DNA from 4 places in the Serratia sp. HNCC26DJ244 genome. Region 2 is predicted to be linked to each of the others. Evidence: predicted binding sites of a transcription regulator. Region 2 holds the regulator's gene; each other region holds the start of a gene.
What was found. Region 2 encodes CRP, which controls carbon source genes, mostly activating them, when cyclic AMP is high. Its sites were predicted from a motif close to ATGTGANNNNNNTCACAT; they were not measured.

Region 1 (7,753 bases), on a different contig from region 2:
TGTTATTAGGTACTCTTTTTGCGGTTAATGCTTCAGCCAATTTCACAGGGCCTAGCGTAACTGGCCAAACCAGTACTGTACAGCAAGCCATGAGTGCACGGGTAGGAAGTTATATTACTCTGACTGGTTATATTGTTGCACACCAACGTGAGGACTATTTTACTTTCCGTGATGACTCTGGAACTTTGCGCGTCGAGATAGAAAGTTCCGTTTGGCGCGGTCGTGACGTAAGCCCACAAACCCGAGTTCGATTGATGGGTGAAGTTGATACTGGCGCTGCAGGACGTTATTTGTGGGTAAAATCATTGGATGTAGTCAACTAGAAACCGCCTGAGTGGATTAAGGGCCAATGTGACAAAAACTTACACTAAACATTGGCCTTCCCATAAACTTCCCGACCCTTTGTTTTTAATCCTTCCAAAGCGTGGCTCATAAAACCAAGATCATCAAACCAAGAACTTGGTGGCCCCACTATTGTCCTTAATTCCTGCTAGTGCTTTCACTTTCTGTTGCAGCGATAAAGGTCTTTGATAACAGCTGATTATAATAGTGGATAGAAAGTGAGCGGGATTTGCCCCTCTGCAATTGGCAAAGTGATGTAATATTACCCTTGTAATAATTTGATCAGTAATGAACCATTATACAACGCCTCTTTCACCAGTGCTGCTCCAGGCATGGTGCCCTGGTTAAAAAACAGCGTGGATTCAACCTTCAAATGTTCACTATAAGCGGGTAAAGATTGTTGGCGGATGCAGGAGATGATAGCAGGATAGAGAATCTCAGCCGCGCGGTTTAACGGTGAGCCAACCAGAATCTTTTCTGGGTTAAATAAGTTGACCATAATCGCCACGATACGCCCGACACTATGCCCTACACCCAGAATAATATCCTTGGCCAATTGGTCACCCGCTAGCGCTGCATCGCACAGCGATTCTACCGTGAGTTCCATACCTTGAAGTATTGATGAGTGTGCACCTGCCAAGCGCTGTTGAGCAATTTCCAGCATATTATCGATACTGGCTACGGTTTCCAGGCAACCATGGTTACCGCAGTAACAACGTTTACCGTAAGGATCAACCTGCGTATGCCCAATCTCTACCACACTACGGCTACCGGCATGCAACACTCGCCCATTGGTGATCACTCCAGCACCCACGTTATGGTCAATCACCACCTGAATGACGTTCTGGGTACCACGAGAGGCCCCGAACAACGCCTCTGCCATGGTCCAAGCACAAATATCATGTTGCAGATAAACCGGCAGGCCGGTGCGTTTTTCAAGTGCGGGCCCCAATGCCATCTCATCGACTTGATAAAACGGCATACGATGAACCACCCCGGCAGCGGCATCAATCATACCGGGAAGCGTAATGGCGATGGCAGTTAAACGTTCGAGTTTATTTTGGTGACGAATAAAGAAGCTGTCGATTTCGTCGACAATATGTTGCAGTAGCGATTCCGATTGCTCAGCTTTCAGTGGCAACAACTCCTCCACCACCATTTTGCTACTGAGATCGCGCAGCGCTAAGGTAATAGTGCCGAGGCTGATACGCACAGAAAGATAATGCCAAGCGTCGGTATCTAGCACTAATCCGATAGCCGGGCGGCCACGACTCCCTACTTCCTGATATTCGGTCTCTTTGACCAGGTGAGCTTCCAGCAACTCACGTACAATCTTGGTAATACTGGCAGGTGCAAGCTGTGCCAACTTGGACAACTCGATTCGCGAAATCGCCCCCCGTTGATCGATCAACCGATAAACGGCGCCAGCATTTATTTGTTTGATTTGATCAATATGTCCAGGTTGCCCATCCATAATCACAAACCTGCCCCCGCTATTTTTCGCGCTTCTAAATAAAGACTAAGGGCTATGGTGGGGCTTTTGGTATACAGCGTCAACTATTACTCCTTGATTCGTTATGCGATTAACAGCACAAATTGCATGTTATCACGGCAAAAAAATTTCACTTACGCGCAGGGATCAATTTGATTAGACAAAAAACGGCCTATTCAATACTATTTTGTAAATCAGAATCTGTTTTTTATACCCGAATTAGTTCAAGTTGCAGGTCGTGTGGCGACCGAGTAAAGCGATATCTTGCCACCCGAATGATCACCGAACTCGGTAAGGAAATGCTGTGATTACCCCTCCGCGTGCTGCGGCTAGTTTGCCGTTAACGCCACCTGAAAGTGACAACGTAGCAACAGTGTCTGACAGTAAATGTTCAACACCGAATAAACTGCCTTATATTGAACGGGGAACGCCACAGTTTATGCTCGTCACCTTGGCGCTGTTCTCTGCGGGTCTGGCAACCTTTGCGTTACTGTATTGCGTGCAACCTATCCTGCCGGTGCTTTCGCAAGATTTTGGGGTTACCCCAGCGGAAAGTAGCCTTTCTCTCTCATTGTCTACAGGCTTGTTAGCTGTTGGCCTGCTGTTTACCGGGCCGTTATCGGATGCGATTGGCCGTAAATCGGTCATGGTGATAGCCCTGTTTCTGGCCGCTATCTTCACCTTAATCTGCGCTTTTATGACCAGTTGGCACGGTATTTTATTGATGCGAGCACTGATTGGGCTTTCATTAAGCGGAGTGGCGGCGGTAGGCATGACCTACTTGAGCGAAGAGATCCATCCTGGGGTTGTCGCCTTTTCCATGGGATTGTTTATCAGCGGTAACTCTATTGGGGGTATGAGCGGACGGTTGATTACCGGGGTACTTAGCGACTTTTTCTCCTGGCGCATCGCACTGGCGGTAATTGGGCTTACCGCCCTGGTGTTAGCAACACTGTTCTGGCGTATTCTGCCGGCTTCCAAACATTTCCGCGCGACATCGTTACGACCCCGTACCCTACTGGTTAATTTTAAATTGCACTTACATGACCAAGGGTTGCCACTGCTGTTTGCTGCAGGTTTTTTGTTGATGGGGAGCTTTGTAACCCTGTTTAACTATATTGGTTATCGCCTGCTGGATGATCCTTACCATCTCAGCCAGGCCGTGGTTGGCTTTTTGTCGGTGGTTTACCTTATTGGCTCATACAGTTCACCTAAGGCGGGAGCATTAACCTCTCGCTTTGGGCGCGGACCGGTGTTGCTAGCGTCTATTTTGATTATGCTGATGGGCGTAATCATTACTGCCTTCTCCCCCATCGTACTGGTATTTATCGGCATGCTGCTGTTTACCGCTGGCTTTTTCGCTGCTCATTCGGTGGCGAGTAGCTGGATTGGTCGTAGAGCGCGTCGAGCCAAAGGACAAGCCTCGTCGCTATATTTATTCAGTTTTTACGTTGGCTCAAGTATTGCCGGTACCCTGGGCGGTGTATTCTGGCACAGTTTTGGCTGGTTAGGTGTGGTCACTTTTATCAGTCTGATGTTATTCCTCAGCATATTGGTTGCCTATTATCTGAACAAACTGCCGGAAGCTGCGCGTATTTAACCCCACCCCCTGGCCTTAGGGTTATGGGGGCTTATCTTTCAGGTGTAGATATGGATTGTGTAAAGAGATCTTCTGATGTTAGTGAGCTTGGTCTTCGTCTCACCAATCTTAGGTGTAACGGTGGATTCGCTGTCGGGGCAGAAATTGACGGTAAAATCGTCAACATAACCCAAGCTGGAGCGATATTTGGCCTGCCTGCACCATCAGATATTGACGATTTACTGCAGAATCAGCGTGCGGCGGATGTCAGGGCGATTGTCGAGCGTATTCGATCCTCTGCGGATCATGCGGCAATTGAAGTGACCGAGGTTGATTTCGCCCCACTGGTGACTCGTCCAGGCAAGATCATCTGCGTGGGGTTCAACTATCGCTCCCATGCGGCGGAAATTGGTGCTCCGGTGCCCAAAGCCCCGCCACTGTTTAGCAAATTTGCCAACGCGTTGAACAGTAACCAGGGCGTGGTGCACCTCCCGACACATATTGACCATGAATTTGACTACGAAACTGAACTGGTGCTGGTTTTTGCCAAGCGCTGTCATCAGGTAGCGGAAGCCGATGCTTTATCCGTGCTGGCGGGGTATGCCGTAGGTAATGATATTAGCGCTCGCGGGTTGCAGAATATCACCTCGCAGTTTACCGCCGGAAAAACATCGGATGGTTTTGCCCCTATCGGACCGTGGCTGGTCAGCCGAAATTTAGTTCCCAACCCCAATGTACTACGGTTGAAGACCTGGATGAATGGTGAATTACGCCAAGACAGCAGCACTGAGGAGATGATTTTCAATTGCCAGCAACTCATCCATTACGTGACGAGCATTATGACTATCGAACCGGGGGATATTCTATTCACCGGGACGCCGCCTGGGGTGATTTGGGGGCAGAAAGTACCGCGTGAACAACGGCGCTGGCTCAAATCAGGGGATAAGGTGACCTCCTCCATCGAGGGGCTTGGTGAGCTAAACATTAGGTTTTCATGAACATCAGGTTTTCATAAATAGCAGGTTGAGTGAATGGGGCTTAACCGGTAAAGATATCGGGATACCGTTCGCTCAATCCCTCCTTTTTTCCCCTACTCAGCTTGGACCAGGTATTATTTACATGAGGTCACAATAGCGAATGTTAGCGCCTTGATTGTGTTATCTTACAATGTATGTTGTAACTAAAATACGTGAATGATGAATAAATATACACTAATAGGCCGGATGAACAGTTGTTTTAATACGCTAGAACAAGCGTTAATCGAACTGAGCCAACAAATTCAGTCATTACCCTTGTTAGCAGCTCGGGTATTCACCCTACCGCAAATCGAGAAAGGCAAAGAGCATGACAGCATAGAGAAAATCGAGGTTGTGCAAGAGGTTGGTCAGGTGGCGCGGGATTTAGCTCTACAGCAGTATCAGCGGTTGTTTATCCATCATCATCAATCATCGACCAGCAGCAAAGCCGCAGTCCGTCTACCTGGTGTTATTTGCCTGGCTGTTGATGACAACGGTTGCGTGGCGTTACGGCAGCAGATTGCATTGATTAACCAGTTAAAGGCCGAGCTCGAACAGATTATTACTGTCGAGTCTGGGCTGACACCAGAACAACGTTTTGACTTTGTCCATGATCAGCTACACGGATTGATTACCCTCAGCGCCTATCGGGCAATCACCCTACTCACTGACCCAGATTCAGTGCGCTTTGGTTGGGCCAATAAGCACATCATCAAGAATGTGAAGCGTGATGATATCGTTGCCCAATTGGAAAAAAGCTTAAAAGCAGGCCGTGCCGTTCCCCCCTTTAACCGTGAACAATGGGCAGAATTAGTGAGCCGTGAAATCGATGATGTTAGCCGCTTACCACAACAGGCAAGATTAAAAATCAAACGGCCCGTGAAAGTGCAACCCATCGCACGGGTCTGGTATCAGCAACAGCAGAAACAGGTACAACACCCCTGCCCACTGCCGCTGATTGCATTCTGTCAGCAGAAAACACCCAAAATTGGTGCGTTACCCAATTACGATGCTGCAACAGTAAAACACAAATACAAACCGGATGCCGAGCCACTCAGGCTTGTGGTCAAACGTTTGCATTTATATACCGACCAGTAACTGATAATTAAGCGCCTTAGACGCTACTCTGCTTCGCTGTCAATTTTTGCCAGCAGTATGCTCATTACATTCGCGTTCCCGCCATAGCTTCATCAAGGATCTACGCCCTTGCGGATAACGCTGCGAAGACAGTGCAATACGGCTAATGCGGTCAAAACGAAAATGGCGCAGAGAACCTCGCAGTTCACACCACGCCATCAGGATCCTTACCTGTTCGAAATAACCTATAGCAAAGGGCCATAGCGTTCTTTCACTGCTGTTACCGTTGCTATCGCAATACGCCACGGCAATTTTACACTCCTGGTGAATCGCTTTACGCACTGACATCAATAGCTCATCGTCAACATGAGTAATAGAAACAGGGCCTATCAACAAGGTATTGGCATTCAGTTCTTCCCGTAACTCTACAGGTAATACTGAGGCAATCTTGGCCAATGCATCCGTCGCCGCAGAGGCAAGTTGACTATCCCCCCGTTGTTCTACCCAACGCATTCCCAATACCAGCGCTTCAATTTCATGCTGGGAAAACATCAACGGCGGGAGCATAAAGCCAGGCCGCAAGATATAGCCAACCCCCGCCTCCCCGGTGATGTCTGCCCCCTGCTGTTGTAAAGTTGCAATATCACGGTACAAAGTACGCATACTGATTCCCAGCTCCTGCGCCAAACTCTGCCCAGTCACCGGATAACGGTGGCGGCGCAAAATCTGCATCAAGCCAAGCAGACGTTGAGTTCGTGTCATCTCTTCCTTCCATCCTTGTATTGGTTGAATAGCATTAACTAACGCCCCTACAGTCAACAACATGTTCTTAATGACACGACAAATGTGACATCGTCACTTAAATCTATCTAGTTAGATAAATGGATCCCTATCTATCTCAACAAAATTAGTCAAAATGCACAACATTAAATAAGAATCACTCTTATTGACATATTGAGTAATAGACTTTTTTAAATATATCGACTTGCAATACAACCACAGCACATTGTTTACTTAACACAATTTTTTTAAAAGTAGGTATCACTCATGCAAAAAATGACCAATGCAATCCAAAACTATGCTTGGGGTAGTGTTGATGCATTAACTCGCTTGTATGGCATTGCCAATCCTTCGTGTAAACCCATGGCGGAATTGTGGATGGGAGCACACCCGAAGAGCAGCTCTCAACTCGCTGATGCCGCAGGAAATTTCTGTTCATTACGCGCAGTGATTGATAGCGACCCTGCTAAACAGTTGGGAACCGAAGTGGCCCAACGATTTGGCGAATTACCGTTCCTGTTTAAAGTGCTATGTGCCGACCAACCACTGTCGATCCAGGTTCACCCCAGCAAGCGTGCCGCTGAAATAGGCTACGCCAAAGAAAATGCGGCGGGCATCCCTCTTGATGCTGCTGAGCGCAACTATAAAGATCCCAATCACAAACCGGAACTGGTGTTTGCTTTGACGCCATTCCTGGCGATGAATGGCTTTCGTGAACTGGATGATATTGCTTCCCTGCTGCAACCCCTCTCCGCAGCGCATCCTGATATCGCATCATTTTTGCAACAACCGGATATTGCTCATCTGACAACTTTGTTTGCCAGTCTGCTAGCCATGAGTGGCGAGCAAAAAGCACAAGCACTATCAGTACTAAATAGTACGCTGAAAAACCAGCAAGGTGAGCCTTGGGACACCATTCGCTTTATCGCCGCTTTTTATCCAGATGACAGCGGCTTGTTCTCCCCATTGCTGCTCAATGTGGTTAAGCTGGCCCCAGGGGAAGCCATGTTCCTTTATGCAGAAACCCCACATGCTTACCTCAATGGTGTCGCGCTGGAGGTGATGGCCAACTCAGATAACGTTTTGCGTGCCGGGTTGACGCCTAAATTTATCGATATCCCTGAGTTATTGGCTAACCTGCAGTTCCGGCCACAAGCTGCATCCTCGTTATTGACGCAAGCTGAAAGCCATGGCGATGAGTTATTATTCCCGGTTCCGGTTGAAGACTTCGCCTTCTCATTACACCACCTCACGGCGACAGCACAACCGTTAGCGCAACAAAGTGCGGCTATTGTCTTCTGCCTGGAAGGCGAAGCTACATTGGAAAAACAGGAGCAACAGATCATATTGCAGCCAGGTGAATCCTGTTATATTGCTGCCTTTGAATCACCCGTTAACGTCGCCGGTAGCGGCCGTATCGCCCGTGTTTATAATACATTGCAATAATTCAGCTAAACTTTGGCAACT
Region 2 (7,753 bases):
TATGGGGGTAATCCACTGGCCTGCGCAGTGGCAGAAGCCGCATTGGACGTTATCAATACGCAGGAAGTGTTGAGTGGCATTGAACAACGCCGGGGCGTATTTGAACGCGCTTTGCAGGCGATTAATAAGAAGTACGCTATTTTCAGTGATATTCGCGGCATGGGCTTATTGATTGGCGCAGAGTTGAAGGCGGAATACCACGGCAAAGCGCGAGATTTTCTTACTGCGGCAGCAGCCCGTGGTTTGATGATCCTCAATGCTGGGCCAAATGTGATCCGTTTTGCACCTTCCCTGGTGGTGGAGTTGCAAGATATTGATAAAGGTATGGCGCTGTTTGAATTGGCGGTACAGGATGTGGTGAATGCCAGCAACCAATAATCGTCAAGACAAGTCGGCCGAGAACAAGAAGATGGCGGTAGACTGGTCTAACAAGGCGGTGAATGTGCTTGGAACCTCAATTCCAACTTAATTCGATGATGCGACATGTTCTTCTCTTTGGAATACTTAACCAAAGTTGAGGGTAACATGACGCATCATTGCTTTGATGGGTGATGGACAGACGAGGACATAAGATGAAAATAGAACACTTGGACCATTTAGTCTTGACCGTTAACAGTGTCGAACGCAGTTGCGACTTTTACCATCAGGTTCTTGGTTTTGATATTGTCACCTTTCGGGGGAACCGCAAAGCGTTAGTCTTTGGGCAGCAAAAGATTAACCTGCATCAGGTCGGTGAGGAGTTTCTCCCTAATGCAGGCCATCCGACGCCCGGATCCGCCGATTTGTGTTTTATCTGTGCGACACCCCTACGGCAAGTTGTTGAGGAGTTAGTTAAATTAGGGGTAACAATAGAACAAGGGCCGATAGAGAGGACGGGGGCTATCGGCTCAATTATGTCACTCTATATTAGGGACCCCGACAATAATTTGATCGAAATTGCTAATCAAATACCCGTATAGACACCGTGGCCTGACAAAGAGCTGTTAGCGGCTTTTTATCCAGAGTTTAGCCTAGTCACTTATCCCGTAGTTTCCGTTTTAGCCAGAGACCATGATGTGGGCGCTGGCGCCAAGCTAGCGAAGAGATGGTATGCATTAACGCCAAGTGGGAAAGAATACGCTGTAAGTGACGTTCCATTTCGCTAATGGGCATATTGGGTTGTAAAACCGGTGGGCGCATAACGCTGTTGCTGACGCTTGGGCCATCATATTCCAGCCGCTGCTGACAACTTTGCAGCGCGATTTCACAACTTTGCAGATACTCTTCCGCCAACTGGGGTGTCAGCATGTAATGTTCACGGGCCAGAATGGTCATGGCATTGAGGTGTTCGACAATAAACTGACTGTGGGTGATCCACAAACGCATATCTGCCAGATAATTTGATTCAAAACCCGGCTCCTGCATTGCCTGATTGAGCGAAGTAAATAAGGCATTGTGTGACTGGTTTACCTGCATCCGCGCATAAGCCAGTTTGCTTGGGTCCGGCTCTTGTTCTTCCAGTAATAAACGTAATGCGGCCTGATCCTGTTCCAGCGCCTGGTGAGCGTTTTTGCGTAGTAGACCGCTTTGCCATTGTGGCCATAACCAGATCGTTCCACCAAAGACCAACACACAACCAATCAAGGTATCAATCAGCCGAGGTATCAGTAAATGACTGCCGCTGAGATCCAGTATTTGCAAGGTATAGACGGCGGTAATGGTGAATCCGGTTACTGCCAGCCCATAGTTTTTACGCAAGAACAGATAAGCGGTGAGGGTGATTGCCAGCATAATGCTTAGCGTCACATATTCTGGTAACTGCAGTTGCAAAAGCCCTGCTGCAATCACCAGCCCAATCAGGGTGCCGAGGGCACGGTGCTGTATTCTTACTCGTGTAGCGTTATAACCGTTCTGGCTGACAAACATGATGGTCAGTAAGATCCAATAGGGTTTTGGCAGATGCAACAGCAGGCCTAGGCTACTGCCTACAGCCAATATGACCCCCAGTCGGGCTGCATTGCGTAGTGCGTTGGATTTGAACGATAAATAGCTTACCACTGCAGGCCAGAAGGGTAACCGTGACTGGTTGGCCATCAGGTCTCGACGATAAAGAGGACGCTGTGTACGTAACAGGCGAGCAATACGGCTGAAATGGTAGTAACAAAACTGGCCAACGGGATTATCAGCATGCCGTGTAGCCACTTTCTCCAGCGCGGCCAATTCGTGTTTCATGCTAAAAAGGCGGGAGTGCCGATGATAGAGGATATCTTCTGCGACAACGCGCAAACGTGCAGCGATTACTTGAGCATTACGACGAATGATCGCCTCAGCTTGACTCTGCTCCACCAATTTTTGCACTTCTTCTGGCTGGTGTAGGCTGACACTAATGTGTTCTTGCAGGTCGAGTGCCACTTGGAACGTTCGTTGCAGGCGTTTTTGCTCCATATTATTGGCGTGTGGCAGAAAGTTAATCTGCTGATACAGCAAACTGATCAGGTCCATCACTTGCTGTTGGCGTTGCAACAGTGGCGGTAGCGCGGTTTCAGGATCAGTATGTTGGGTCAGCAGCGAATATTTGGCTTCAAAATAATCAGCTAACTGTATATAGAGTTGGTTTAAAGATTCACGGATTGGCTGTTCTTTCCATAATTTAAACCAAAACCAAGTGAACAGGCCGTACCAGAGAGTGCCTACGGCATACAGTAGCGGGGCATACCAAATAGGTAGGCCATCCATGCTCAGAGAGAAAATGGCCGCAACCAGTGCGGCGGGCAGCAAGCGTGCATGTAGTGGGCTGATTTCCCCGCTGACACCCAGCAATAGCGCCATAGCAAGCATCAGTAAGGGTAATGGGATATGCCACAACAGCGCCTGTTGCAACAAAACACAGCTGAGAGCGAACAGTGCCCCGCCGATTATCAGGCGCTTGAAAAAACGCTTATGGGGGGTATCCAGCCCGGCGATATTGCAACAGACAGGCACTAACGAGAACAACAGCCCCTGTTGCAGGTGGCCCAGCAGTAAACCCACAACGACAGGCAGGCACAACACCAACGTTTGTCGCAGGGCATAGTTCACTTCTGGATGGTAGATCAGGCGGCGCCACATGTTTTGCTGTTCAGCAGACAAAGAACGGCGCATTGCAGCGCCGTTTCTTTAATGATTAACGGGTACCGTACACGACAATGGTTTTGCCATGAGCGGAAATCAAATTTTGATCTTCAAGCATTTTCAAAATGCGGCCAACAGTTTCACGTGAACAACCGACGATCTGACCAATTTCCTGGCGGGTAATTTTGATTTGCATACCATCCGGGTGAGTCATCGCATCAGGCTGTTTTGCCAGGTTCAGCAAGGTTTGTGCGATACGGCCAGTCACATCAAGAAAAGCGAGGTTACCTACCTTCTCTGAGGTGACTTGCAGGCGACTTGCCATTTGTGCAGATAGGCGCATCAGAATATCCGGGTTAACCTGAATGAGCTGGCGAAATTTCTTATAGGAAATTTCAGCTACTTCACAGGCACTTTTCGCCCTTACCCAGGCACTTCGTTCCTGGCCTTCTTCAAATAATCCAAGCTCGCCGATGAAATCCCCCTGATTTAGGTAGGAGAGGATCATCTCTTTGCCTTCTTCATCCTTAATCAACACCGCGACGGAACCTTTGACGATGTAGTAAAGAGTTTCCGCTTTTTCACCTTGATGAATCAGCGTACTCTTTGATGGATATTTGTGGATGTGGCAATGAGACAGGAACCATTCAAGAGTCGGGTCTGTTTGCGGTTTGCCGAGAACCATGCGCTATTATCCTCTGTTGTTATCGCTGCCTTGTATCACAGGGGTCAGAGTTCCCTGTAAAACGTGCTTATAGCCTGATGTTTTAGTTGTGGCTATCAACAGGTTTTGAGGTGAGGTATATCCCCGTTGTCACTCAAGCCGTAGTAGACTCGTTCGTTTGTCGCCTACCGGCATTTTGAACGAATCTGGGTAAAAAAATCACTTATACACTAGCATATTAACTCGTATTAAGTGCTGCAAGCTAGGTTCCATTAACTCACCAATGATCTTAGGATATATCCCTGAAATTGATGCCATGAAAAAAGTATTGCAGCTGTGTTTGTAGCACAGAGTGAGGCGGGTGTCTTGTGTTGTCTCGTTTCAGCATGATTAGTGTCAGGTTTCGTTGTCAGTTTCTCTATGAAAGCGTACGTTGATTTTAAAAAATAATCGGAGTGAACAATATGCAGGCAAGAGTGAAGTGGGTAGAAGGGCTGACATTTTTGGGGGAGTCTGCTTCCGGCCATCAGATTTTGATGGATGGTAATGCGGGTGATAAGGCCCCAAGCCCAATGGAAATTGTGTTGATGTCTGTGGGGGGCTGCAGCGCTATCGATGTGGTGTCGATCTTGCAAAAAGGCCGCAATGATGTGCGCGATTGTGAGGTGAAACTGACTTCAGAACGCCGTGAAGAGGCACCTCGACTGTTTACCCACATCAATCTGCATTTTATTGTCACCGGAAAAGGGCTAACCGAAAAGGTGGTGGAACGTGCAGTAGACCTTTCTGCCGAAAAATATTGCTCCGTTTCCCTGATGTTGGGCAAAGCGGCCACTATTACCCACAGTTTTGAAATCCATGAAGTTGATTGAGCACTACTCTGTGTCATGTTGACACGGAATAACGCTAAGCATCGCCGTGCCGTTTTGGGCTGCGGCGATTTTTGTGTAAACGTTGTGTCTGCGGCAGACTGTCGATAGGGCGTGTCACCCGCTTGGATTGCAGATGAAACGGAGTATTACGGGCGTGAGATTAATCGTCGCCCACCTACATGATTCGATATTATTCGATTTTCTTGCCTTCCAGTAGCCGTTGCACCAGTGGCGTCATAATCAGCTCCATTGCCAGCCCCATTTTACCACCAGGTACCACCAACGTATTGATATGTGAAATAAATGACCCTTGCAACATGGCTAGAAGATAGGGGTAATCGATCTGTTCCAAGCCACGGAAATGGATCACCACCAGGCTTTCATCCAGCGAGGGGATCGCTTTGGCCGCAAAGGGATTGGACGTATCCACGGTGGGAACCCGCTGGAAATTGATATGGGTTCGTGAAAATTGTGGCGTGATGTAGTTGATATAATCTTCCATTGAACGGACCACAGAATCCATCACGGCTTCACGGGAGTGACCGCGTTCGCCAGTATCGCGAACTAACTTTTGCATCCACTCCAGGTTAACGATGGGGACGACCCCCACCAGCAGGTCAACATGCTTGGCTACGTCGATTTGATGGGTGACTACGCCACCATGCAATCCTTCGTAAAACAGGACATCGGTTGGTGATGGCAAGGGTTCCCAAGGGGTAAAGGTGCCCGGTACCTGGTTGTAAGGGACGGCTTCATCATAGGTGTGCAGGTATTTACGTGACTGCCCAGTGCCATTTTTACCGTATTGGATAAAGCTCTGTTCCAGTAGGTTAAAGTCATTAGCCTCTGGGCCGAGATAGCTGATATGACGACCAAGATCGCGTGCTTTACGGATTTCCGCATCCATTTCAGGTCGGGTATAGCGGTGAAAACTGTCCCCCTCCAGTTGCGCTGCACTGATTTTCAACTGTTGAAAAATTTTGCGAAACGCCAGACTGGTGGTAGTGGTACCCGCGCCACTGGAGCCGGTCACTGCGATAATGGGGTGTTTGGCAGACATGGTGTTTTGTCACTCCGTATTAACTGCATAGGCGTTGTTCAGCGATAATCCATTGTTACCTGATTTTTTTGGTCAATCATAGGCTGGTGTGACTAAATATTCTCTTGCTCAGTGGGGATCTGACTACTCGGCATGATATTGATAGTTTCATGTAATTCCGACCATATCAGTACCACTTCGCCATTTTTCAGTTGACGGACCACATCATGCACTTTTTGTTCCAGTGACCGTTCGTGCTCGCCATAATCGGTGCCTTCTCGCAGGACGAAGGATTCGATCAAGTTATTCAGGGTTTCCGGAGCAATATCTCGCCAGGGGATAATCATTTGCCTGATTCCAAAAAAGGAGTGAGCCAGGCTGGGATTCGCTGTTCCAGCCACATTTGCGGTTTTCTCAAGTTACCGCTGACAAAGCCTAGGTGACCCCCATATTCCGTTAACTGATATTCGATATTAGGCGGTAAGTGAGCAAGGTCAGGGATCACTTTATCGGTCATAAAAGGATCGTCTTTGGCATGAATAATCAATAACGGCAGGGTGACCTTTGGCAATAACGGTAATGCGCTGCAGCGCCGATAGTAATCAATGGCATTAGTAAAACCGTAAATGCGCGAGGTAATCACTTCATCAAATTCACGGATACGCCGCAGTTTACTTAACTGTGCCAGATTCAGTGGTAAGGTACCGGGATAATTCAGGAGTTTACGCGTAGCATTCTGTTTTAACTGGTCCAGCAGATAGTGTTGATATACACGCGAAAATCCTTGTTCCATGCGAATAGCACAAGGTTCCAGCATCAGTGGGGCAGAAATAACCACTGCAGCTTGTAACAGGCTGCTGTCTCCCTGTTGTGCCAGATAGTAAGCCAACATATTGCCACCAAGGGAAAACCCGACCGCAGCCGTCGGGACTTCGCCAAAATTGTTGCTTAACCACTGTAGGAAAAAACGGGCATCTTCCGTTTCACCTGAATGATAGAGGCGTGGTTTGCGATTGGGTACGCCACTGCAGTCACGGAAATGCATCACGACACCCAGCCAACCTTTGTTGCGGCAGGCATTGAGTTGCCCATGGGCGTAAGGGCTGTAAAAACTCCCCTCCAACCCATGGAATAACACCACACGCGGTTTTTCCCGCGCCAGTTGTGGGTCTTCACTCCAGGCCAGATCGACAAAATCACCATCGGGCAATGCCAGCCGTTGCCAGTGGGGTTGCAGCAATACGCGGCGACGAACCAGCCGCGGTAACAGCGTTTGCAAATGTGGATTGCTGGCCCCTATCAGAGGGCGAAAGGATTCATGCATAGTGAATAAAAATCGCGTTGGTGGCTATTGTGTGATTAATTCCGCACTGTTAGTTTCAATACCCTGACATCTGCGCCTGACAAGCAGTAGCCTTGTTGTCTCTAATCATACGGCAAAAAAAGCATTTGGGTGAGGAGTACCCACTTCATGGAACTGAGTTTATTTGTTTCGTTATTAGGTTTCCTGTGGGTTGCGGCGATTACACCAGGACCGAACAATTTATTACTGACCACCTCCGGGGCCAACTTCGGTTTTATGCGTTCTCTGTGGCTGATGGTGGGTATCATGCTGGGGATGCAAAGTATCTTGTTGTTGGTGGCATTTGGTGTGGGGGGCTTACTTTTAATTTATCCTGCTTTGCATATCACCTTGAAGGTCCTGGGTAGCCTCTATCTATTATGGTTGGCGTGGAAAGTGGGCACCGCCGCTTATGAACGATTGGAGATGGATGCGGCACCGCCAGAGCCAGTAAGGTTATATCAGGGGGGATTACTGCAATTCCTTAACCCTAAAGCCTGGTTGATGACGTTGGGGGCGGTCACCAGCTTTAGCTTGGCTGGTGTTCAGTACTATCACTCTATTTTGATCATCTCCGGTGCACTACTGTTGGTGAATCTTGTTGCTGGGGTCATCTGGTTGGGGTTCGGTACGGTGATTGGCCGTTTGCTACGTAGCAAAAAGGCCTGGATTATTTTTAACGTTTCGATGGGGCTGTTAACTGCGGCCTGTGTCCTACTGATTTGGCGTTGAGGAAATGCTAATGA
Region 3 (7,753 bases), on a different contig from region 2:
CGCACCATGTCGAAATCGGCGATAGCCGCATAGTCATGATCTTTAAAGCGCATACGGTTCACTTTAGAGTCAGTACAAGCCCCCATACCGATCACCACATCACGCAGTTTAACATCGTCACGTACCGCACCGCAGGAACCCACGCGGATGATCTTCTTCACGCCGAATTCGGCAATCAGCTCACGGGCATAAATAGAGCAGGAAGGGATGCCCATACCATGGCCCATAACAGAAATTCTGCGGCCTTTATAAGTGCCAGTAAATCCCAGCATGCCACGCACCTGGTTAACTTCTACCGCATTGTCCAAAAAGTTTTCTGCAATATATTTAGCCCGTAACGGGTCACCCGGCATCAGGACAACATCAGCAAAATCGCCCATTTCGGCATTAATATGTGGTGTAGCCATTTTCTTTTCCTTCCACGTCAAATTGTTAGATTTCCGTCGTCATTCAGAGGGTAGCCAGACGACGGATGTTGGCGTTATTACAGCATCGATTGACCATAATCCATCGGCGACAGACCAAAATAAACGGCAACAGTCTGGCCGATATCAGCAAAGGTTTTCCGGTGGCCTAATGAACCGGGTTTGACTTGCGGGCCATAAACCAGCACCGGAATATTCTCGCGGGTATGGTCTGAACCTGGCCAGGTAGGATCACAACCATGGTCGGCGGTGAAAATAATGATGTCATCGTCGGTCACCCGCTGGAGTAATTCTGGCAGACGACGATCAAACTGTTCCAGTGCTGCTGCATAACCGGCCACATCACGGCGATGCCCATAGGAAGAGTCAAAATCCACAAAGTTGGTGAAGACAATGGTGTTATCACCGGCCTTTTCCATCTCGACCAAGGTGGCATCCAGCAACTCGTCAATGCCGGTCGCTTTTACTTTCTGGGTGATCCCCACGTTGGCATAGATATCGGCAATCTTGCCAATAGACACCACTTCTCCGCCCTTCTCTTCCACCAGTTTTTGCAGCACCGTCGGTGCCGGGGGTTCAACAGCCAGATCATGGCGGTTACCGGTACGCTGGAAGTGACCCGGTTGGTCACCGACAAATGGCCGCGCAATCACCCGACCGATGTTATAACCCCCTTGCGTCAGCTCTTCGCGGGCAATTTCACACAGTTGGTACAGGCGCTCCAGGCCAAAGGTCTGTTCATGACAGGCGATTTGAAATACCGAGTCTGCAGAAGTGTAGAAAATCGGCTTGCCGGTCTTCATATGTTCTTCACCCAGTTGATCAAGGATCACCGTACCGGAAGAGTGACAGTTGCCGAGGTAACCCGGCAGATTAGCCCGGGCAACCAGCTTATCCAGCAGGGCCTGCGGGAAGCTATTCTGGTGATCAGAAAAGTACCCCCACTCGAACAGCACCGGCACACCGGCGATCTCCCAATGCCCAGAAGGCGTATCCTTGCCCGATGAGAGCTCACTGGCATAACCATAGGCGCCAATAATCTCGGCATGGTTATCCAACCCTACCGGGAAGTGGCCGCTAGACTCTTCTGCCGCCTTACCCAGCCCCAAACGGCTCAAATTTGGCAACGTCAACGGGCCACTACGGCCCACATTGGCTTCACCACGCGCACAAGCAGCAGCAATATGGCCCAAAGTATCAGAGCCTTGATCGCCAAAACGCTCGGCATCTTCGCTGGCACCAATGCCGAATGAGTCTAATACCATTATAAATGTACGCTTCATTATCTCTCCTGTGTGCTTTCACACTTGGTTATTTCGGCTGCAACAGTATTGGCTGCAACTGACATAAATTATTGAGCGATGCGCTGGTACACCACCGGTGTTACCGCTGGGGCTTGATCACCCAAAACAATCGCATTACGTAGCGCATCTGCGGCCTGTTGCCAGCTCTGTTCATCGTTAGCGTGGATCACCGCTAACGGCTGCTGGTTATCCACACACATTCCTAAGCGAACCATATCCGTCAAGCCAACACTATAGTCAATACTGTCAGCAGCGCGAGTGCGACCGCCCCCCAGAGCAACCACCGCCATACCTAACGCCCGGGTATCCATAGCGGTAATGATTCCTGGCTGTTCAGCATAAACCGGCTTACTGAGTGTCGCCTCCGGCAGGTAGTGTTGGTAGCGCTCAACAAAATCGACCGGCCCTTGCTGCGCGGCCACCATACGGCCAAAGCGTTCCGCAGCCTGACCATTGTCCAACACCGTCTGCAATTTATCCCGGGCATCTGCCTCATCGCGCGCCAGGCCACCGGAAAGCAGCATTTCCACGCACAGCGCCATGGTAACGTCCAACAAACGTGGATTACGGTATTCCCCAGTCAGGAAACGCACCGCTTCCCGCACTTCCAAGGCATTACCGGCACTGGAGGCCAACACCTGGCTCATATCCGTCAACAATGCGCTGGTTTTGCAACCAGCACCATTGGCCACGGCAACAATCGCCTGCGCCAAATCTGCTGAAAGTTGATAGGTTGGCATAAAGGCCCCGGAACCCACCTTAACATCCATCACCAAAGCGTCGAGCCCTTCCGCCAGTTTTTTCGCCAGAATAGAGGCAGTAATCAGTGGAATTGAGTCAACGGTGGCAGTGATATCGCGGGTGGCATAGAAACGTTTGTCCGCCGGAGCCAACGAACTGGTCTGGCCGATAATCGCCACCCCCACTTGCTTGATGATTTTGCGGAACTGCGGGTCATCAGGGAAAATATTAAAACCCGGGATGGATTCCAGTTTATCCAGTGTACCACCGGTGTGCCCCAGACCACGGCCAGAGATCATCGGTACATAACCGCCACAGGCGGCCACCATTGGGCCAAGCATCAATGAGGTCACATCCCCCACCCCACCAGTGGAGTGCTTATCTATAACCGGGCCATTGAGGGATAAATCTTGCCAGTCCAGCACGGTGCCGGAATCACGCATTGCCATGGTTAGCGCCACACGCTCTGCCATGGTCATATCGTGAAAGTAGATAGTCATTGCCAGTGCGGCAATCTGCCCTTCGGAAACCACATTGTCACGGATCCCGTTAATGAAAAAGCGGATCTCCGCTTCGCTCAGTGGCTGACCATCACGTTTTTTACGGATTATTTCTTGTGCCAGGAACAAGGCATCCTCCTATTAAAAAGGCATTTATTCAGGGCTATTCAAGCTGACCGAGGGAAACACGGGGAAATGCCGATTGCTGCAGGATAACCTGCCTGGCTGCCCATTTGGCGACAACAGGCCAACACGTTGCTGTTGGTGTCATCTTGGTTGAATGCGAGTAAATTCAGCGCAGATAGCACCGAGGTGGTTAATTCAGTCATAAAACTCTCCAACTTATCACTTTGGTGTTGGCGAGCGGACTTGGTTCCTTGAAGATAGCGCATGAGATGAGTGTCCCACGGCGGCAACTGAGATCCTTCTCACCGCGTGTAGCCCTTCAATATTGAATAGCCTGTCTTACTATTTGAACATGATAACGCCAGGTCATTAGTGATTAACATCACAACACAGTAAAACGAATTGCAATATAACATAAATTTTTGTGACTTTTATCACGCAAAATGATGTTATCCGCTCTGGGAATTCACGTTGTAACTAGGTCGCATCAGATATCATCATTAAACACCCAGACCTTCTGAAACATAAGGGCAGACCCGCAGGCCTGCCCTTATCGATAACCTGACGCCTTGCTGTTCGTCGTTACAAAGCCAAGAAAAACCCGGCAATAGTGGCACTCATCAGGTTGGAAAGCGTCCCCGCTGCCACGGCTTTCAAGCCGAAACGGGCAATATCATGGCGGCGGTTAGGGGCCATGCTACCCAGACCACCGAGCAGAATGGCAACGGAAGAGAGGTTGGCAAAACCACACAAGGCAAACGAGATAATCGCCTTGGTATGGGGTGACAATACCTGTAACCCTGCTGCTGCCACCACGTCATCTGGACGCAGGTAAGCACCAAAGTTCATAAAGGCCACGAATTCATTAACCACTATTTTTTGGCCAATAAATGAACCCGCCGTCATCGCTTCATGCCACGGCACACCAATCAGGTAAGCCAGTGGGGAGAAAATCCAACCCAGGATCAACTCCAACGAGAGCTGTGGATAGTTAAACCAACCACCAACGCCCCCCAAGATACCGTTGAGTAATGCGATCAACGCAACAAAGGCCAACAACATCGCCCCAACATTGAGCGCCAGTTGCATACCGGATGCAGCCCCTGAAGCGGCGGCATCAATCACGTTGGCTGGGCGATCCTCAGCAGCGATCAACTTCATGGCATCATCTTGATCACGGGTTTTTTCCGTTTCCGGCACCATCAACTTGGCAAACAGTAATCCACCCGGTGCTGCCATAAACGAAGCCGCAATCAGATACTCCAGCGGTACCCCCATTTGGGCGTATCCCGCCAATACCGAACCCGCTACCGAAGCCAAACCACCGCACATCACGGCAAACAGCTCAGACTGGGTCATGGTGGCAATATAGGGGCGCACCACCAATGGGGCTTCGGTCTGACCCACAAAGATATTGGCAGTGGCTGACAATGATTCAGTACGCGAAGTGCCCAGCAATTTCTGCAAACCACCACCGAGGACCTTAATCACCAACTGCATAATCCCCAGATAATAGAGCACCGCAATCAGCGAAGAGAAAAACACAATCACTGGCAGCACACGTAATGCAAAGACAAAACCGCCACCACCAAAGACTTCAAACATTTTGTCGGAAACCAGGCCGCCAAAGATAAAATTGACCCCTTGATTACCGTAGGCGATGACATTGGCCACCCCTGACGACATACCGCCAAGAATTTGCTGCCCCACCGGGACATAAAGAACCAGCGCCCCAATAGCGACTTGAATAATAAAAGCACCGAGCACAGTACGCAGATTGATGGCGCGTCTGTTGCTGGAAAGCAGCACAGCAATGGCGATCAGTACCATCATACCGACCAGGCTCATGATGAGTTGCATGGAAAATACCCCTGTTGCGAAAAAGAAACCCTCAGTACCGTTCAATATAACGAATAGCCTAAGGGTGATAACCTGCGCAATTATACTGGGCCAACCACCGCAAGACTCGATTTATGTCACAAACATATACAACTTGAGGTAAACCAATGCCACATAATGTGATGGATAGCACGTTTTCAGTGGTAAACATGTCGCCTGCTGGGGATTGACTGCCATATGAGTCAACCTCAATCGCAAGAAGCGCCGTTAATTCAATGCAAACAGGGAACAGGCGTTCTGCTGGAGATGTTCAGCAATTTCATCTGGCGGTTCTGGCCGAAGTTGGCAAAGAGCCTGAAACACCTCCAGCACCCGCTCTGGCCGGTTTGCTTGCCCTTGGTAACCAGCTAATGGCATATCTGGCGCGTCCGTTTCCAGCAGTAGACAACTCAGTGGCAACTGAGCCACCACGCTACGGGTTTTCTGCGCGCGCGGGTAGCTGATGGTGCCCCCAACACCGATGTAATAACCCAAGCCAACAAACGCCTCGGCCTGCGCCAAACTACCAGCAAAACCATGCACCACCCCACCACGGGGAACATCGCACCGGCGTAGGACCGCTGCCAGTTGATCATGGCTACGGCGGGAATGCAAAATCATCGGCAGATCGTACTGTTTAGCTAACTTAAGTTGCGCCTTGAGCAACGCTTGTTGCCGCATAAACTGTGGGTTGGCCATAAACAGATCCAAACCCGCCTCCCCCACCGCCACCAATTTGGCGGGCTTGGTGGCCAGTAAACCCGCCAGTTGCTCCAGCTGTTGATCCTGATGCTCGGCGATATACAACGGGTGTAGGCCCAATGCAGCAAATAACGGGGTATGGTCAGCGGCTAACTGCAGAACACGGGCAAAATTTTCAGCGGTGACCGCTGGCACAATAATCTGCCGCACGCCCGCTTGAGCAGCCCGAAGTAGGCTGGCGGGTTCATCACCACTAAAAGGGGGAAAGTCAAAGTGACAATGGGTATCTGTAAAAATGTAGCTCACAGCACACCCTCTATTAGAGTAAGATCGTTACCCCGCCGCCTTTAATCTATGGCGACGGGCACTGAGAACGACTTAGTGTTCCCGCGTTTTGCGGAACAGCACTTCAGGATAACGCTCCTGCGTTAGGTTGAGGTTTACCATGGTGGGGGCAATATAGGCTAGATTTTCACCGCCATCCAACGCTAGGTTCAGCTCACTCTTGCGCTTGAACTCTTCAAATTTCTTCACGTCATCACACTCCACCCAACGGGCCGTGGAGACGTTCACCGACTCATACAGCGCTTCCACGTTGTATTCGCTTTTCAGGCGGGCAACTACCACATCAAACTGCAACACCCCAACCGCCCCCACGATCAAATCGTTGTTGGCAATGGGGCGGAACACCTGTACTGCCCCCTCTTCCGAGAGTTGCACCAACCCTTTCAGCAGTTGTTTCTGCTTCAGTGGGTCACGCAAACGGATACGGCGGAACAGTTCAGGGGCAAAGTTCGGAATGCCGGTGAACTTCATATCTTCACCCTGGGTAAAGGTGTCGCCAATCTGAATGGTACCGTGGTTATGCAGGCCAATAATATCGCCAGGGTAGGCTTCTTCAACGTGGGAGCGGTCACCAGCCATAAACGTCAGAGCATCAGAGATCACCACGTCTTTGCCAATACGTACCTGGCGTAGTTTCATCCCCTTCTCATAACGGCCTGATACCACGCGCATAAATGCCACACGGTCACGGTGTTTAGGGTCCATATTAGCCTGGATTTTGAACACAAAACCGGTGAATTTTTCTTCTGCGGCGACCACTTCACGGGTGTCAGTTTTACGTGGCATCGGTGCGGGCGCCCAAGACACCAGCCCATCAAGCATATGGTCAACACCAAAGTTACCCAGCGCAGTACCAAAAAATACTGGGGTCAGTTCACCTGCCAGGAAGGCTTGCTGATCAAACTCGTGGGACGCCCCTTGTACCAGTTCCAGTTCGTCACGCAACTGGGCGGCCAGGTCTTCACCCACCGCGGCATCCAGATCCGGGTTATTCAACCCTTTAACAATGCGCACTTCCTGAATGGTATGGCCTTTACCACTCTGATAGAGATAAGTTTCATCTTTATACAGATGATAAACCCCTTTAAACAACTTACCGCAGCCGATGGGCCAAGTAATGGGTGAGCAAGCGATTTTCAACTCGCGCTCCACTTCATCCATCACTTCCATCGGATCACGAATATCACGGTCCAGTTTGTTCATAAAGGTGAGGATCGGCGTATCACGCAGACGGGTTACTTCCATCAGTTTACGCGTCCGGTCTTCCACCCCTTTTGCCGAGTCGATCACCATCAGGCAGCAGTCCACGGCGGTCAGCGTGCGGTAAGTATCTTCGGAGAAGTCTTCGTGCCCTGGGGTATCCAGCAGGTTAACCAGGCAATCCTGGTAAGGAAACTGCATCACCGAGGTGGTAATCGAAATACCACGCTGCTTTTCCATCTCCATCCAGTCTGATTTGGCATGCTGATTGGAACCACGGCCTTTTACCGTACCGGCGGTCTGGATAGCCTGCCCGAATAACAGTACTTTTTCAGTAATGGTGGTTTTACCGGCATCAGGGTGCGAAATGATGGCGAAGGTTCTTCTTTTGTTGATTTCATTAAGAAAATCTTGGTTTGCCATATATAAATTCTTTTAGTTTGTACACGGATTTGTACACACTTTTGGAAGTACTCTCTTTTCAGTTCTTCGCTTGTCAAATCCGTCGTGTTAATCGTAATTGGCGGCTATT
Region 4 (7,753 bases), on a different contig from region 2:
ATGACGGGCCAACCAAGGGGCTATCATATCACCGATAAACGCCGAGGTTCCGGCGCCCGTCAGCACAATTTTCAGTGCCTGATTCTGCAACAGCGGCGCCAGGAAAGCATCGATAGCACCACGTAAACTGTCGATATTTTTTAACGATTGTAACCAACACGCGGGTTGTTGACGGATCTCTTTTTCGGTCCAGCTCGAGGTGTTAGCTGCGTAGGTTTTACTCATCAGTCGGTCCTTAGTCAGGCATATTCAATGGGGTAGCACGAAGCAAAGTGTAATCATCGCAAAGTGCAATCATCTTTCATTTCGTTTTGTTTGATTCACTGAGTACACCCCTAGAAGCTACACAAAACGAAATGCAAGATCAACCACAAAAAGAAAGAAAACAAAACACAAAGATAAATTAACAGCTCCGTTATCTTTCTTTTTCACTGACCTGTTATTAAGACATCAACAAAATCATGATTAGAAAACAAAAAGAAAGCCCCATGCAACAGCATGTCACCGAACAGCATGGAGCAAACGAAAGTACTAAAGGGGAACGGCCACGCCATTAAGCCAAATATTTTGCAACCGAAGCCGACTATCAAGGGCTATCACGCTGGCATGCTTGCCGGGAGAGATCGAACCTATCCGGTCATCCAGGCCCAATAGGCGGGCTGGATGTAGCGAAGCCATGCGAATGGCATCTTCTGCCGACACACCCGCCTGATCGACCAGATTGCGCACGGCAGCATCCAGCGCCAAGGTACTGCCTGCCAAACTACCGGAAGCGGTTCGCACCACACCATCACGCATCGTGACTTGATAACCACAGATAGCGTAATCACCATCTGGCATTCCGGCGGCACGCATCGCATCGGTAATCAAGATAATGCGGTTTTTGGCACAGCGGCAGGTGATGTCCATCACTGCCGGATGAAGATGATGACCATCGGCAATCAGCTCCAACCAGGCCTGTTTGTCAGTCAAACCCGCCCCCACCATGCCGGGGTCACGGTGGTGCAGGCCACTCATGCCATTAAAGCAGTGCACCAGTCCGTCGGCGCCAGCAGCAAAGGCACTCATGGTTTGGTCATAAGTGGCCGCGCTATGGCCAAGCATGACGCGAACACCACGGCTTTTCAGGTGTTTGATTGCCGCCAGCGCCCCCGGTTTTTCTGCCGCCAAGGCGACCACTCGTAAGGTGTTATGTGAAATATCAATTAACCGATCCAGTTCGGTGATATCCAGTTCACGAAATAACTCCGCTGGATGAGCTCCCCGGTTGTGCGGTGTGAAGTAAGGCCCTTCAAGATAGCTGCCCAATATCACCGCACCGGCATTATCGCTGTGCCGATAATGAGCAATACGTCGCAGTATGTTTTCTATCTCTACCAATGGTGCGGTTACTGTGGTTGGTAACCAATAACCGACACCTTCACTCGCTTTGTGTAACGCCAGTTTATCCAGTACACCGGGCTTATCATCCATGACATCAAGACCTGCGCCCCCATGCACGTGAAGATCGATATAAGCGGGACACAACAACTCGGCATCCCGCCGCGTGACATTGATGGGGATGGGCTCAATGGTGGTAATAATACCGCCTTCGATACGCAGTTGATGGTCGTCCAACCAGCCGTGATCAGTCAGGACTCTTCTGGCTCGCAGCAGCACACTCATATCCCCTCTTCGACCGTTTCTGCTGTACGTTGGCGAGCCATTTCATCCACCAGGCTGGTTAAACCACGGTGCCCACACTCCAGTGCCATCTCACGAAACGCTTTACTGCTCAATCCATCTCGCTCCAGCGCCATCTCTAACAACAGTTGTAGATTGATGCCAGTCAGCACTTCACGCCCAGGTTTCTGCATCGCCAGGGTTGAAGCCACACGGAACGGGGTACCGCCCAGTAAATCAGTTAAAAAGATCACTCCATCGCTCTCATCAAGCTGGGCTAGTGCCTCTTCAAACTGGCGGGTCAGCAGTGCCGTGGTTGAGCTTTCTGGAAAATCGATGGCGATAATCTGTGGCTGCTCACCGAGGATCTGATTCATCGCCTTTTCCAAGCCACTGGCAAACCCGCCGTGACCGCTCAAAATAATACTTAACATCTTCTCTCCTATTTTTTCAGGGCATTACAGAAAGTGGGCAAACTTTCCGACAATCGCCAACAGCACCGTGATGGCAATCAGACGTAGCGGACTCCAACCACGACGCACCAGGGCGTACATCATCAGGGTGTAGACCAGTGGCAAAAAGGCGGGCATCAGCTTGTCGATTACATCAGCCTGCAGTTTCACGACGGCATCCCCAGCTTTAATTTCCAGCGTGGTGGACAGACGCACATAAGTGGCTACCAGCGCGCCAATCACCGTCATCCCGATGATGGAGGCAGCGTGACCCACTTTCCGGGTGTTGGCTTTAATCAGCGGGATCGCCGCCACCCCTTTGCGATATGCATAATGAGCAAGGCCGAAACGCAACCCGAGATGGACAACGTTAAACATCACCAAGAACACCACCGCACCAAGGATTGAACCTTGCAGTGCCAGGCTGGCACCAATACCGCCACAAATTGGCAGCAGGGTAAGCCAGAACATGGCGTCACCAATCCCACCAAGGGGTGCCCCTACAGCAATTTTGGTACTCTGGATACTGTTCACATCCTGCTTGGAACGCTCCATCGCCAGGATAATGCCAATCACGAAGGTGACCAGGAATGGGTGGGTATTGAAGAACCCCATGTGGCCTTTCATGGACCGAGCCAGGTCACGTTGGTTGGTATGGATCTTTTTCAGCGCCGGAAGCAAGCCATACAGCCAGCCGCAAGCCTGCATACGTTCATAGTTGAACGAGGCCTGCAACAACATGGAACGCCAAGCGACACGGTTGATATCCTGCTTGGTTAATTCCACGCCAATGGTTTGATCTTCATAGATATCGTCTTTACCGCCACTGTTCAGGGATTGTTGTTCGCTGACTTGTGACAAAGTTTGAGTATTAGATACCATCTTCGAATTCCTCTTTCTGAATACGGGAAGGTTGCGCGGGAGCCGAGTCCTTACGCATTAACTCCATCAGAGCCATGGCAAGTGCCGCAGCGGCAATCGCCAGCACTGGCAAATTCAGCCAGGCAGCCCCGACAAAGCCGAGAATGAAATAGGGGATATAGGCATTTTTCATCATGATCTTCAGCAGTACGGCAAAACCAATGGCTGGCATGATGCCACCTGCAACACCGAGGCCTTCGATCAGGCGTTCCGGCAGTACGTCAATTGCCGTCTTGGCGTGTTCAGCACCGAAGTAAATCGGCATAAAGGCGCACAGGAAGTAAAAAATACCCAGCGCCAAGAGCGCCAAGTAGTTGATGCGCTCAATCCCTTTGGTATCGGCACTGGCCGCCATGCGATCAGCCCGTGACATCACCCCCGACATAATAGAGAACAGGAAGGTAATGCCCATCTGTACGGCAACCGCAAATGGCACCGCCACCCCGACGGCAACTTCCGGTTTTACCCCAGTGGTGATGGCAAAGGCGGTACCCACAATGGTGCCGATAATCACGTTCGGCGGTTGTGCACCCGCCAGCGGTGCTAGCCCCATCCACACCAGTTCCAAGGTTCCCCCGGTCAGAATACCGGTATGCAAGTCCCCCAAAATCAGGCCAACCAAGGGCCCCAAGACCACCGGACGGTGCATATGCGTCAAACCATTGAACATATCCAAGCCGGCAATAAAGGCCAGAACACCTAGCGCTACTGCTTGTAATAAGCTGATTTCCATAACAGATACCTCAGAGAAGTTTGTAAAGATCCTGAGCCGGCTCAGTGGGAACGCCCTGGACAAAACACCCTACGCCAGCCTCTTTCAGGCCGTTGAACGCAGCAATGTCCTGCTCATCTACCGAAACGGTTTTGGCGATTTGCTGTTTGCCGTCGGCGTAGTGCATATTGCCGACGTTGATACGTGGTATCGGCACATTGCCGTTGACCAACGTGAGGAAATCTTGGGGGTTTTTACACACCAGCAAAATTTTCTGGCGGTCGGCGGCACGATGAATGTTGTCAATTACCTTCTGCAGCGACCAGAAACGCACGGCAATCCCTTCGGCAAGCACCATCTCCATCAGGTTTTGCTGCACGCTATCTTCCGCAACCTCATCGTTGGCGACGAGCACCAGATTAGCCCCGGCAAACCCGACCCACTGCACCCCCACCTGACCATGGATCAGGCGCTCATCAATACGGCTTAATACAATGTTTGGCATCTTTTTTCCTTATTATCATTGTGTTAAATCTATGCTTAGTTACTCATACAGGCAGCTTGATACTGGCGCAGCACATCCTGAATATGATCGATAATCAGCTCATGTGGCGTTGGGCTAAGCAGCCCCTCACGAACCCTTGCATACTGCAATGGCAGGTACTGGCTAATCAGTGGTAGCGGGATAGCCTCATTTGCCAGGTTGTTGATCAGCCGGGTATAAGCTCCTTCAATATCCTGATCAGGCCAGTAGTAACGTACGCGGTCAGAGTAGCTGTAGTTCCGAGCCAGACGTAACGTGCCCTGGTCACCGTGATAGTGCTGATGCCAGTATTGAGGGTGCTCCAGCATTACATGTTCTAAAACATCACGCAGACCTGAGCATTGATGAGCCGGGCGCAGTTCCTGTTCGATCGCTGCCAGTGAGAACAGCGCTTCGCGTAGTGCAAAAGTGAGTGCTGGCCCCACTTTCAGAATCGCAAAGTGGTGTTGCACCAGTTGTTGCAAGGCAAGTGGGGTTTGGTAATCGGTGGAGTGTGCTTCAAACACCATGGTACTTGAGGACTCAATCATCTGGCTCAACGCCAGTGCGTTCTGTGGCTGAAAATCAATCACCTGTGTATGATCAAACTCAACACCTGGTTGTACCACTAGCCCTATAATACGTGGCCATAAATCATTGAGCCCCTGTTGTTCAAAGGCATGGTGATGGGCTTCCAGCGTGGCGCTTGCTGCTTGTGGTGTCGTCACCGCCAAGGTACTCAAGGTTTCATGGGCCCCACCCGGCACCGGAACTTCGGTACCAATGATGTACACCAGGTCAGACTCGCCAAACTGCTCAATACAGGTTTGTTCGGCAATTGCCGCTAACCTGGCAGCGCGTTCGGCAACAATGGCGTCGGTTAACGGCACCGGGTCATCAGCGCAGGACATGCTGCAATCGAGATGGATTTTTTTGAACCCGGCGGTGACATAGCTCTGGATCAGCACCTCGGCCTTGGCCATGGCGTCACTGGCGTTTTGCTGCTGCCAGCGGTTGGGGCCGAGATGGTCTCCACCCAGGATCAACCGTTCGACAGGGAAATGCTGTTTATCTGCCAGTTGTTGAACGAAATGGCAAAAATCAGCGGGCGTCATTCCGGTATAGCCACCATATTGATCAACCTGGTTTGAAGTAGCTTCAATCAGCAATAGGGAGTCAGTGACCTTAGCATGTTGTATCGCAGCTTCGAGCACTAATGGATGAGCGGAACAGACTGCAAAAATGCCGTAACGAGGGTCTTGCTTATGATTGGCCACAAACTCGGTTAAATGTTTCACTTTCTTCTCCGCATGAGTTTATTCGTGCTTTGTCTTTCGATTTGTGTCGCCGGATAGTGCTTTATCGATAAATAAAAATAAATAGAAAGACAGTGAAATTGAGATCCGTTTCACAAAAGATACACAACGAAAGGTAAAAAGTAAAGAAGTTGAAAGTATCTGCTTCTGCTTGGCTTGCTTTCCACTAAAAGAAAGGTATTAATAGAGAAACGAAATGAAGAGAAATGAAAAAAAGGACTTTATGAAGATGAACAACAGCGAACCTGTCCCAGATAAACGCATCATTGGTACCAGTGAAAGGCGCGAGCAGATCATTCAACGTTTACGCCAACAAGGTAGCGTTCAGGTTAATGATTTATCAGCTTATTTCTCTGTTTCCACAGTGACGATCCGTAACGACCTGGCCTTTCTGGAAAAACAGGGGATCGCAGTACGTGCCTATGGTGGTGCTCTGGTATGTGAACCATTGAATCCGGCATCAGAGCCTTCAGTAGAGGATAAAAGCACCCTGAATACTTCACTGAAACGGAGTATCGCCCGTGTCGCCGCAGACCTGATTAAACCGGGTCACCGCGTGATACTCGACTCTGGCACCACCACCTATGAGATCGCTCGCCTTATGCGCCAGCATCAAGAAGTGATCGTCATGACCAATGGCATGAACGTTGCTAATGCATTGCTGGAAGCCAAGGGGGTTGAACTGTTAATGACAGGGGGGCATTTGCGCCGTCAATCCCAGTCATTTTATGGCGAACAGGCCGACCAGTCTTTACAGAACTACCATTTCGATATGTTATTTTTAGGGGTTGATGCCATCGATCTGGAACGTGGAGTGAGCACTCACAACGAAGATGAAGCGCGTATCAATCGTCGTATGTGTGAAGTGGCAGAACGTATCATCGTCGTCACCGACTCCAGCAAGTTTAATCGTTCCAGCCTGCATAAAATCATTGATACCCAACGTATCCATATGGTGATCACCGACAGTGAGATTGCGCCAGAAAGCCTTGAAGGGTTGCGTAGAAGCGGCGTTCAAGTGGTGCTGGTGGGCAATTAAAGTCGGGGCTGTAGACAAAGGGACGCTGCTGGCCCCTCTGGTCATTGGAATGATGGGCAATGATGTTGTCTCTCATGCCCAGCAAACGATGATTTAATAGAGAGAAGGTGAACCTGCTGGGCGGGTTTTGAAACGGCGGTGCAGCCACAAATATTGTTCTGGGGCTCGCATAATCTCCTTTTCTACCACTTTATTCATATACGTTGCCGCCGCCACATCATCAGTGAGTGGGTAGCCTTCCAGTTCAGGTTGAATAAGCAGGTCATAACCTAAAGCATTGGGGCGACGAATCAAAACAACTGGTACCAGTGCCGGTTTAGCCATACGCACCAGCATAAAGGTGCCATTGGTGGTGGCTGCCTGCTCCACGGCAAACAGTGGGGCAAATACACTGCCGCGCGGGCCATAATCCTGATCAGGGGCAAACCATACTGCTTCACCACTTTTCAAGCATTGCACCATGCCCCGCAGATCCTTACGATCTAACATCGACTTGTTGGAACGCAAGCGGCCTTTGGTCTGCGCCCACTCCATGGCTTTGTTATTGTGTGGGCGATACATCGCCATCATCGGCTGACATAACCCCATCGCCCGGCCACCAAGCTCTAGAGACATAAAATGTACGCCAATCATCAGCGCACCACGACCACCCTGCTGTGCCTGATTCAAGTGTTCAAGACCTGAAACGCTGAACCAGCGCTTAACGCGTTTATCTGGCCAGAACCAGGCCATGCCGGTTTCCAGTAATCCCATACCAAGAGATTCAAAGTTACCAATAATTTGCCGTTCACGTTGTGCGCTATCCATATCAGGAAAGCATAATTCCAGATTACGGCGGGTGATTGTTACACGACGCTTCAGAAAACGCATTGAGGTGCGCCCCATCCACATGCCGAGTTTATGCATTAACGGATAGGGGAGTTGAACCAGCAGAAACAGCACCCAAAGGCCAAACCAAGTCAGCCAATAGCGTGGATGTAGCAAGGAAAGTTGGAAACTTTGTGAACGCTTCATATCGACTCTTATGCGTTTTAAGCAAACCCCTGTAGCGCATAAAGACTTGACTCTATTGCGTTACAACACTCAGACAACGGGTAATGATGATCGTTTAATGGCTATTGGTCAACT

Region 1: a site for CRP is predicted at 1,920-1,937, ahead of mlc (sugar metabolism global transcriptional regulator Mlc). Genes of this name have one in related genera too.
Region 3: a site for CRP is predicted at 5,113-5,130, ahead of AC2A06_RS05900 (NupC/NupG family nucleoside CNT transporter). Genes of this name have one in related genera too.
Region 4: a site for CRP is predicted at 5,667-5,684, ahead of AC2A06_RS00225 (DeoR family transcriptional regulator). Genes of this name have one in related genera too.

What each region holds. Positions count from the first base shown of each region.
Region 1 is NZ_JBXUGO010000013.1:13,324-21,076, reverse strand. It holds gene AC2A06_RS11865 (YgiW/YdeI family stress tolerance OB fold protein) at 1-323, shown strand, start outside; gene mlc (sugar metabolism global transcriptional regulator Mlc) at 605-1,822, opposite strand; gene AC2A06_RS11855 (MFS transporter) at 2,139-3,434, shown strand; gene AC2A06_RS11850 (fumarylacetoacetate hydrolase family protein) at 3,485-4,411, shown strand; gene tus (DNA replication terminus site-binding protein) at 4,610-5,527, shown strand; gene AC2A06_RS11840 (helix-turn-helix transcriptional regulator) at 5,567-6,268, opposite strand; gene manA (mannose-6-phosphate isomerase) at 6,554-7,732, shown strand.
Region 2 is NZ_JBXUGO010000010.1:17,877-25,629, reverse strand. It holds gene argD (bifunctional acetylornithine/succinyldiaminopimelate transaminase) at 1-378, shown strand, start outside; gene AC2A06_RS10090 (VOC family protein) at 573-959, shown strand; gene AC2A06_RS10085 (YccS/YhfK family putative transporter) at 1,015-3,087, opposite strand; gene crp (cAMP-activated global transcriptional regulator CRP) at 3,143-3,775, opposite strand; gene AC2A06_RS10075 (OsmC family protein) at 4,219-4,626, shown strand; gene AC2A06_RS10070 (phosphoribulokinase) at 4,817-5,686, opposite strand; gene AC2A06_RS10065 (YheU family protein) at 5,779-6,012, opposite strand; gene AC2A06_RS10060 (hydrolase) at 6,009-6,989, opposite strand; gene AC2A06_RS10055 (LysE family translocator) at 7,137-7,739, shown strand; gene AC2A06_RS10050 (PhzF family phenazine biosynthesis protein) at 7,750-7,753, shown strand, end outside.
Region 3 is NZ_JBXUGO010000005.1:60,498-68,250, forward strand. It holds gene deoD (purine-nucleoside phosphorylase) at 1-407, opposite strand, end outside; gene deoB (phosphopentomutase) at 485-1,708, opposite strand; gene deoA (thymidine phosphorylase) at 1,777-3,099, opposite strand; gene AC2A06_RS05895 (hypothetical protein) at 3,138-3,299, opposite strand; gene AC2A06_RS05900 (NupC/NupG family nucleoside CNT transporter) at 3,679-4,944, opposite strand; gene AC2A06_RS05905 (TatD family hydrolase) at 5,203-5,982, opposite strand; gene prfC (peptide chain release factor 3) at 6,055-7,644, opposite strand.
Region 4 is NZ_JBXUGO010000001.1:42,464-50,216, reverse strand. It holds gene AC2A06_RS00260 (SIS domain-containing protein) at 1-225, opposite strand, end outside; gene nagA (N-acetylglucosamine-6-phosphate deacetylase) at 532-1,665, opposite strand; gene agaF (PTS galactosamine/N-acetylgalactosamine transporter subunit IIA) at 1,662-2,096, opposite strand; gene agaE (PTS N-acetylgalactosamine transporter subunit IID) at 2,121-2,996, opposite strand; gene agaW (PTS N-acetylgalactosamine transporter subunit IIC) at 2,986-3,768, opposite strand; gene agaV (PTS N-acetylgalactosamine transporter subunit IIB) at 3,779-4,252, opposite strand; gene kbaZ (tagatose-bisphosphate aldolase subunit KbaZ) at 4,288-5,568, opposite strand; gene AC2A06_RS00225 (DeoR family transcriptional regulator) at 5,816-6,625, shown strand; gene lpxP (kdo(2)-lipid IV(A) palmitoleoyltransferase) at 6,719-7,639, opposite strand.